DNA from 2 places in the Arthrobacter sp. SPT-J7 genome. Region 2 is predicted to be linked to the other one. Evidence: riboswitches for the same ligand, from Rfam matches in the RefSeq annotation. Region 2 holds a riboswitch; the other holds the start of a gene.
What was found. A riboswitch is a leader RNA that binds a small molecule or an ion and turns the genes downstream of it on or off. The one in region 2 is predicted to bind fluoride.
Positions count from the first base shown of each region.

Region 1 (4,410 bases), on a different contig from region 2:
GCTCGGAAATCAGCTGCTGGATGCGGCCCTTGATCTCGTCGCGGATCGGCCGGACCGATTCCACGCCCTTGCCGGCAGGGTCCTCCAGCACCCAGTCTTCGTAGCGCTTGCCGGGGAAATACGGGCATTCGTCGCCGCAGCCCATGGTCACCACTACGTCCGAGTCCTTGACGGCTTCGGTGGTGAGGATCTTGGGTAATTCGGCGGAAATGTCGATGCCCTCCTCGCGCATCGCCTCGACCGCGGCGGGGTTCACCTGGTCGGCCGGCTGCGATCCGGCGGAGCGGACTTCGATGGCGCCCTGGGCCAGATGGCTAAGGTAGGCGGCGGCCATCTGCGACCGGCCGGCGTTGTGCACGCAGACGAACAGGACGGAGGGCTTCTGAATAGTTTCGGCGGTCATATGCGGGATGCTCCTGGGGACGGGAATCAGGGGTGGCGGCTCCGGGCCGGCGGGTTGCCGAACCGGCGGGGTTGCAGTGCCAGCCCAGTGGCGGCGCGGGCCGTCGGCTCAGCGGAGCAGAGCGGCAGGCGGCGCCTCGGCAGGCGAGGCGAAGAACCGCCGTCGTGCCCAGAGCGCCACGTAGACAAGGGCCACCAGCACCGGAACTTCAATCAACGGACCGACGACGCCGGCCAGCGCCTGCCCGGAGGTCACCCCGTAGGTGCCAATCGCCACCGCGATGGCCAGTTCGAAGTTGTTGCCGGCCGCCGTGAAGGCCAGCGTGGTGGTGCGCTCGTAGCCCATGTTGAGCAGCTTGCCCACCACCATGCCGGCGCCGAACACCACCACAAAGTAGATCAGCAGCGGCAGCGCAATCCGGGCCACGTCCAGCGGTCGGGAGGTGATTTCGTCGCCCTGCAGCGCGAACAGCAACACGATGGTGAACAGCAGGCCGTACAGCGCCCACGGCCCCAGTTTCGGCAGGAACCTGCCCTCGTACCACTGGCGCCCCTTGGCCTTTTCGCCCAGCGTGCGGGTCAGGAACCCGGCCAGCAGCGGAATGCCGAGGAACACCAGCACGGAGGCGGTGATCGCCCAGAAGGAGAACTCGGCGCTGGTGGTCGGCAGGCCCAGCCAGGACGGCAGCAGCTGCAGGTAGAACCAGCCCAGCGCGCCGAACGCCACCACCTGGAACACGGAGTTGATCGCCACCAGCACGGCCGCGGCCTCGCGGTCTCCGCAGGCCAGGTCATTCCAAATCATCACCATGGCGATGCAGCGGGCCAGCCCCACAATGATCAAGCCGGTCCGGTATTCCGGCAGGTCCGGCAGGAAGATCCACGCCAGCGCGAACATGAACGCGGGCGCGGCCAGCCAGTTGATCACCAGCGAGGAGACCATCAGCTTTTTGTCGCCGACCACCCGGTGGGTTTCGTCGTAGCGGACCTTGGCCAGCACCGGATACATCATCACCAACAGCCCGACGGCGATGGGCAGCGAGACATCGGCGATCTGCACAGAATCCAGTGCCGGTCCGATGCCGGGGACGAAGCGGCCGAGCAGTAGTCCGGCGACCATGGCCGCGATGATCCAGACCGGAAGGAAACGGTCGAGGGTGGACATGCGGGCCGCAACCTGGCTGGTATCCGGTGCTGCAACGGTCGGGCTCACAAGGCTCCTCTGGGCTGGGGGCGTGGCGGTGTTGGGGCGCCGGGCAGGTATCGATGTTGGTCGATACAGAGTATGGGCGTAGATATCGACGAGTGTCAATCTCCCTGCATAATGGATGGCATGACGTCCGTTACCGACCTCGTGCCCGGTCCTGGGCAGACCGGTCGCGACCGCGATCCAGTGCAAACCGGCCGCGACGAAGATCCGGGTTCCTGCTGCACGCCCAGCGGTGTGCTGCCGATGGGCGCGGACCGGGCCGCCGCCTTGGCGGGCCAGTTCAAAGCTCTGGCAGACCCGAACCGCTTGCGGTTGGTCTCCATGATCTCCGCCAGCGATGGAGCGGAAGCCTGCGTCTGCGACCTGACCGAACCGCTGGGTTTGGGCCAGCCAACGGTGTCGCACCATTTAAAGGTGCTGGTCGAGGCAGGCATCCTGCACCGGGAAAAGCGAGGCGTGTGGGCGTACTTCTCGCTCGTCCCGGGTGCACTTGACCGTCTTGCCGGCGTCCTCGTCAAACCCAGCTAGGTCGCCTCGGCCACGGGCGCAATCGGTATAATTGGTGTCCGGTGATGGATCCCGCCGGAGCTTTCCTCGCTCGAAATGCCTCTTGGCTGATGGTTCCTACCTTGACCACAGGTAGGTGAAGTGTTGACGGCATCGAGTTCCCAGGACAGCCGGCCTGAAAATCGCGGGCCGCACAGCGGACCGATTCTGGTCGGCGTTATTCCCGGACAGCCCGCAACTGTCGTTGTCCGCGCCGCGGAACTGGCCGCCCGGCTCGGCGTGGATCTGGTCTGCGCCTACGTCGACACCAGCACCTACGAAGACGTCAGGGACGACGAAACGCCCGTTTTACTGCCGATCGACCCCGACGGGGACTACGACTACATTGCAAAAACGGCCGCAGAAATCCAAGCCCATCTTGCACAAGCATTGCAAGGAAGCGGCGTCGCCTGGTCCTTTCGGTATCTGCCCGGCGAGCCCGCACGGGTCTTGGCAGAGACCGCCGATAGTTTGGACGCGATGATGATCGTTATCGGAACCCGCGAACCAGGGCTGGCCCACCGTCTGGAGGAGATCATGGCCGGTTCCGTGGCCGTGCATCTGGCGTATCATCAACACCGGCCCGTCTTGGTTGTCCCCTTGGACCCCCAACTGTTCTCGGAGCAACGCTGATGGCACGGAATACGAGTGGCGGGCGGCGCGAAGAACTTGCGGTTCCGGGTCCGGAGGTCGTGGGAACACCGCGCGCGGAGCGGCCGGTGTATTTGCGCCCCGGCTACATTGGCCTCGTTTTTGCCGGCGGTGTCCTGGGTGCGCTGGCTCGATACGGTGTAAACCATGCGCTGCCTGCTCCGAACGGGTGGCCGCTGCCAACGCTGACCGTGAACTTGTGCGGTGCCTTCGCGCTGGGCCTGCTGCTGGAGGAGCTCGTCCGGAGGGGGAGCGACCGCGGCGGCCGCCGGGTGCTGCGGCTGCTGCTGGGGACAGGGTTTTTGGGCGCTTTCACTACCTACAGCACGCTCGCGCTGGATGTTAATCTCTTGTTCGGCGCGGGCGACATTGCCGGTGGCGTTGCCTACATTCTTGCGGGGTTGATTGGTGGTCTCGTGGCCGCATGGTCAGGCGTTCTGGTCGGTGCCGCACACCACCGGCGCCGGACAGCGCGCACAGCCCGGGCAGGCGCCATGCCGCCTCAGGCCGCGGGGGAGGACGCTGAATGATCGTTCTTCTGCTGGGGCTGGCTGGGGGAGCCGGCGCCGTTTCCCGGTTTGTCATCGACGGGACGATCCGGTCCAGATTCCGCACAGTCCTTCCGTGGGCAACCATTTCCATCAACATCAGCGGGTCGTTCCTGTTGGGTCTTCTCGCCGGGTTGGTGCTGGGCGGTGCCCTGCCGGCAGAGGCCCAAGTAATAGCAGGGACAGGCTTCCTCGGCGGCTACACCACGTTTAGCACGGCCAATGTGGAAACCGTTCGCCTGATCCAGGACCGGCGTCCGGGCATGGCGCTCATCAACGCACTGGGAACCCTGGTCGCTACGGTGCCCGCCGCCGCGGCCGGACTAACCTTGGCCAGCGCGCTCTAAACGCTTCCCTGCTAGGGCAAGCCCCCTCACGGAGGGTCGGGGCCTCGGTCGCCAGGAGCGGATTGTGCGGCGGTGGCGGGGGAACGGTACCAGACCGTCAGATAGAGCCGGTGGGCAGTGATGACCAAGGCCAGCCAGGCTATCCCCAGTGTCCAAGCGACCAGGACATCGGTGAACCAGTGGTGCCCTAGGAAGACCCGGCTCAATCCCATCGCCACCGAGAACAAGCCTGCGGCAGCGGCGGTCAGGATCTTCGACCGCCGGGTCGTTTGGCGCAGGATGAGCAGGTAGGCCACCACCCCGGCGACCACGATCGCGTTGAGCGAGTGCCCGCTGGGAAACGAAGCCGAATGTTCATACGGCGGCACGGCGTCGGCCAGTGACGGACGGGCACGTCCAATGAACTGCTTGGCGACGATGGTCATCAACAGCGACCCGCCCGCGGCGGTGACGATCAGGATGGCCGGAGTCCAGGAACGCCGACGGATGGTCAGCACGGCCAAGGCCAGGCACGCCAGGATGGGCATCCCGATGGGTCCGCCGATGTTCGTGAAGGCCGTCAGCGATGAATTGAGCCAGGGCGTCCGCAAGCCTTCCGCCGCTGCCAGCATCGGATGGTCCAGTTGGGCCACGCCGTCGCCCTCGGTCACCGCCTCATAGATTTCCGCTGACGCCACCGCGAGCAGGACAGCGACCAAGAGCCCCA
Region 1 is NZ_JBNHFF010000005.1:182,142-186,551, forward strand. It holds gene AC5RWX_RS10440 (arsenate reductase ArsC) at 1-403, opposite strand, end outside; gene arsB (ACR3 family arsenite efflux transporter) at 512-1,567, opposite strand; gene AC5RWX_RS10450 (ArsR/SmtB family transcription factor) at 1,856-2,140, shown strand; fluoride riboswitch at 2,172-2,246, shown strand; gene AC5RWX_RS10455 (universal stress protein) at 2,264-2,791, shown strand; gene AC5RWX_RS10460 (fluoride efflux transporter FluC) at 2,791-3,339, shown strand; gene crcB (fluoride efflux transporter CrcB) at 3,336-3,704, shown strand; gene AC5RWX_RS10470 (phosphatase PAP2 family protein) at 3,731-4,410, opposite strand, start outside.
Region 1: it holds a riboswitch for fluoride, as region 2 does, so the genes downstream of both, AC5RWX_RS10455 (universal stress protein) here and AC5RWX_RS06265 (universal stress protein) in region 2, are expected to answer to the same signal.

Region 2 (4,410 bases):
TACTTGATGCCGTGGTAGCTGGTCAGGATGACTGCGTCGAGGTCCTTGGCGGCCATGATGGCACGCAGCCCGGTCAGGCGGCGTTCGAACTCCGCATCGGAGAAGGTCAGTTGCTGCTTTTCTCCGTTGTGCAGGACCTTGAGGCGCGCGAGTTCGGAAACGCTGTTCACTGAGCTGGGGGCGATGGTCATGGAATCTCCTTCGTGGTGTTTCTTTGTGCCGTCCATCAGGATCGACGGGTCAGGGAGTAGGGCACCTTCTTAGTGCCGCAACGGTTGGTGGCTGGTCTCGCGGCTAAGGGCGACAGCGATAAGAGAGATAAGGGCAGCGCCCATCAGGTAGTAGGCAGGAGCCAAATCGTTGGCGGTGGCAGTGATGAGCAGGGTCGCCATCATGGGGGCCGTACCTCCAAAAAGTGCGTTGGAGAGATTGAAACTGACTGCGAAGCCGCTGAACCGAATTTTGGTGGGGAACATCTCGGCAAGGAAACTCGGCAGCGTGCCGTCGTTGAGGGTCAGCATGCCTCCGAGCAGGATCTGGACGAGGACGATGATCAGGAAGTTTCCCGTGCTCAGGAGGCTGAATGCCGGAACGGTGAGGAGAATGAACAGCACGGAGGCCGAGATCAGGACCTTCTTACGACCGAAGCGATCAGAAAGCATGCCGGTCAGGAAGATGAAGCCAATGTAGGTGAGCAGTGCAATAGTCGTGGCGACGTACGACTCGGTGGCTCCCAGCCCAACCTCTTCAGACAAGTACGTGGGCATGTAACTGAGAATGACGTAGAAGCCGACGGCGTTCAGCAGTACGGCGCCGACAGCCCGCAGGAGCTGGCCCCAGTGGTTGCGGAACAGGTCCTTAACGGGTGCCTTGATCGCCTCGTCTTCGGTCGCCAGGGCGCGGAAGGCAGGAGTGTCTTCCAACTTGGTGCGGATGTAGCGGCCAATCAAGCCCATGGGGGCGGCCAGCAGGAACGGCAGACGCCATCCCCACTCCTGCATCTGCGAGCTGCTGAGCAGCCCCGTCAGCAACGCGGCCAGCAGGGAACCCAGAAGCAGGCCGGTGGCCGTGCTGGCCGGCACGACCGCTGCGTAGAGCCCGCGTCGGTTTGGCGGCGCGTATTCCACCAAGAAGGCGGAAGCGCCTGCATACTCACCGGAAGCCGAAAATCCCTGGACCACCCGAATAACCAACAGCAGGATGGGCGCCCAGATGCCGATGGCTGCGTACCCGGGAATCAGCGCGATGCAGAAAGTAGCTGCGGACATGATCAGGATCGACCAAGACAGTGCTGCGCGTCGACCGATGCGGTCTCCAATATGTCCCCACACAAAGCCCCCCATTGGCCGCACCAGGAAGGACACGGCGAAAAGGGCGAAAGTCAACAAGAGACCGGTTTGTGGATCCGACTCCGGGAAAAACACGGCGCTGATAGTTACCGCCAAGTACCCGTAGACCGCGTAGTCAAACCATTCGACGAAGTTACCGATGAAGCTGGCCGCGATCACCTTGCGGCGAGTTTCCTTCCCCACTTTCGCTTCAAGGCGGCGTTGACCACTGAGGGAGGGATCGCCGCCATTAGAGAAGAGGGACGACCCCGGCGATCCAGGATCGGAGGAACCATTTTCTGCCGGATTGCTCAATTTCATGGGAAACCATCCATAGGGGAGGCGGGTTGTTGCATTTATTGCAACAGTGTTGCAACGAGCGTAGATGTGAGGCGGGTCACTGTCAAGGCTCGAATCCTCGTCGTCTGGAAGCGGATCCAGGAGACCAGAGGCCGTCGCTGGAAGCCAAGCCACACTCCGGCTCGCGCCGGGCGGAGGAAATAATCCCGCCGTCCCAGCACCTTCACGCGTGGAACGGCGATAAAATATAGACACGGTGATGGATCCCGCCGGAGCTCGCAGCTCGAACCGCCGTTTGGCTGATGGTTCCTACCTTCTGAGAAAGGTAGGCGGACCATGTCAGAGGCTCCAAGATTCCCGAGTTTCATTTCTCCTTCCGCCTACCGCTGGCTTCCCACACACCGTAGGGCGGCCTTGGCCTGTCTCCATTTTCTGTTCCCGCAGCAACTGAGCACCTCGGCGCACCACGTTAATTCCCGGCGTTCCAACGAGATCCCCTCAGAGACCCAGTCAAACGGCGGGATGAGCCGACCCATGCGTGAGCAACGGACCGAGGAGGACAAGTCGGATGTGCCGCGACCTGTCACGGGCCCCGTCTTGGTAGGGGTGATACCGGCACAACGGGCGGCGGTCGTGCGGCGTGCAGCCGATCTGGCCTCTGGCCTTGGAGTGGATTTGGTATGCGTGCACGTGGACGTCTCCACCTATGAGGAGACCTTGCCGGATGGGTCGCGGATTCTGCTACCTATCGATCCCGACAGTGACTTCGGCTTCGTGGAACAAACCGCCGAAGAGGTCCATGCCTTTCTGTCCGGTGCGCTGAAAGACTGCCGGGTGGTTTGGTCATTCCGGACTCTGGCCGGTGAACCGGCGCGCGCCTTGTCTGAAGCTGCAGATTCAATCGGCGCATCCGTGATCGTGGTGGGAACACGCGAACCGGGTGTCGTCCACGCGCTTGAGGAAGTTCTCGTCGGGTCGGTGGCCGTTCATCTCGCCCATCATCAGCATCGGCCGGTGCTGATCGTCCCGCTCGATCCCCGTCCCTTCGATTAGGGCAGGAGAACATTTTCCACAACGGTCCTTTCCTCCACAGCCCGCGCAGCCGGAGTGCCCGTCCACCATCGAGCGTCGGCCGGGTGAGGCGTCCCGCGCCTTGACCCTAGTGTTGCCGCATGGGCCGACACCGCTGGCTTCCCGCAGTTGCCCGCGACGGCACTGCACCACGGCAGGGGAGAACACCTCGCTTTCGCGTAGCCCTCGGGGCTGCCTTTGTCGTGGCTGGGCTGTGCCTCGGCTACGGGATTGTCTCGGTGGCGACCGCGGATCTGGACCGCTCGGCTGGGCCTGTTTTGGAAGCCATCCCCTTGCGGTCCGGGCCCGCATCGGCGCCGGCGCCAGATGAAAGTGGAAGGGATGCGCCAGCAGGTACCGGCGGTGATGGATCAGGGGAATCCTTGGGAGGCAGCGGCACAGGCAGTCGTGGCGAAGAAGGTATCGGTGCTGACGGCGGAGGCGGCGCGGGGGCACGCATCATTGTCCACGTGGCGGGAGCCGTCGCCTCACCGGGGATCGTCCGGCTGGTCGAGGGCGCCAGGGTGTTCGAGGCGATCGAAGCGGCCGGCGGCGCCAGGAAGGAGGCGCAGCTTGAGGCACTGAACCTGGCTGCGCCGTTAACCGACGGGCAGCAGATCTTTGTGCCCACGCCGGACCACGCCGCACCACTGCCGGTCTCGGGTACCGGAAAAGCCGACGGCGGAGCGGACGGACCCGGCACGGGTAGCGGCACCGTTGCCGGGCCCGCGGACAAAATCAACATCAACACGGCAGATGCGGAGCAACTGGCGGAGCTACCGCGCGTCGGGCCGGTGCTTGCCGGACGGATCGTCGAGTTCCGCGAGCAGCACGGGCCGTTCGGACAACCGTCCGATCTGGACGCTGTGCCGGGCATTGGACCGGTCATGCTGGAAGCGCTGGTGGATCTGGTGACGGTGTGAGCGGCGCACGGTGGCAGCGGTACGCAGATGCGGCCCGTCGGCCGGTCACCGCTGCACCGGAGCACGGCGCTGGCCCCGGCGGAGCGGAGCAAGCTGCCACCGACGCACGGGGCGCTGACGGGCGGACCGGCAGTCGACTGGCAGGAGGACGCCGTACTGAATGGCTGCAGGTGCTGCAGAAGCACTTCAAGCCGGATCCCTCCGCGGATTTGCAGGGGGAGACCCGGCGGCTGGATCTCCGCCTCGGACTCGCTGCGGTGGTCTGTTGGGCAGCAGCTCTGGCCTTGCCACACGTCCCGGCTGGCGTGGCGCTAGCCTCGGCGGCCCTGTTACTGGGTGTCGCCTGCGGCGCGTCCGTCTGCTTGCTGCTTCCGGCGAGGAGCCTCCGGAGCCGTTTCCGAAGGGCCGGGAGGTTGCTGCCGAAGATCCGGCCTGCGCCTGCACTTGATTCGGCGTCACGACGACTTCCTCCTCGTGCACTTCGTCACCCACACGGTAGCGAGCGCACCCGCCAGCGGAGGCGAGGCAGCGGCGGGACGGGAGCCACCTCCGTTGTGCTGGTGGTGTGCAGTTGCGCCGGACTGCTGGCGCTGACGGTGGGTGTGCAGCAGGCGCAGCGGCTGGCCGGACCGATCGAAGCGGCCATCACCGCCGAAAAGGCCATCACCGCCCGCCTCGTTGCCACCGGGGACGCTTCCCAGGTGCAGGCACCGCGGCAATTCGGCAGCGGACCGCGCTTTCATGTGAAGGCCACCATCGTGGAAGCAACGTCCGCGGGCACGCGGTTC
Region 2 is NZ_JBNHFF010000003.1:176,835-181,244, reverse strand. It holds gene AC5RWX_RS06275 (aminopeptidase P family protein) at 1-191, opposite strand, end outside; gene AC5RWX_RS06270 (MFS transporter) at 261-1,649, opposite strand; fluoride riboswitch at 1,875-1,947, shown strand; gene AC5RWX_RS06265 (universal stress protein) at 2,163-2,681, shown strand; gene AC5RWX_RS06260 (ComEA family DNA-binding protein) at 3,083-3,622, shown strand; gene AC5RWX_RS06255 (ComEC/Rec2 family competence protein) at 4,177-4,410, shown strand, end outside.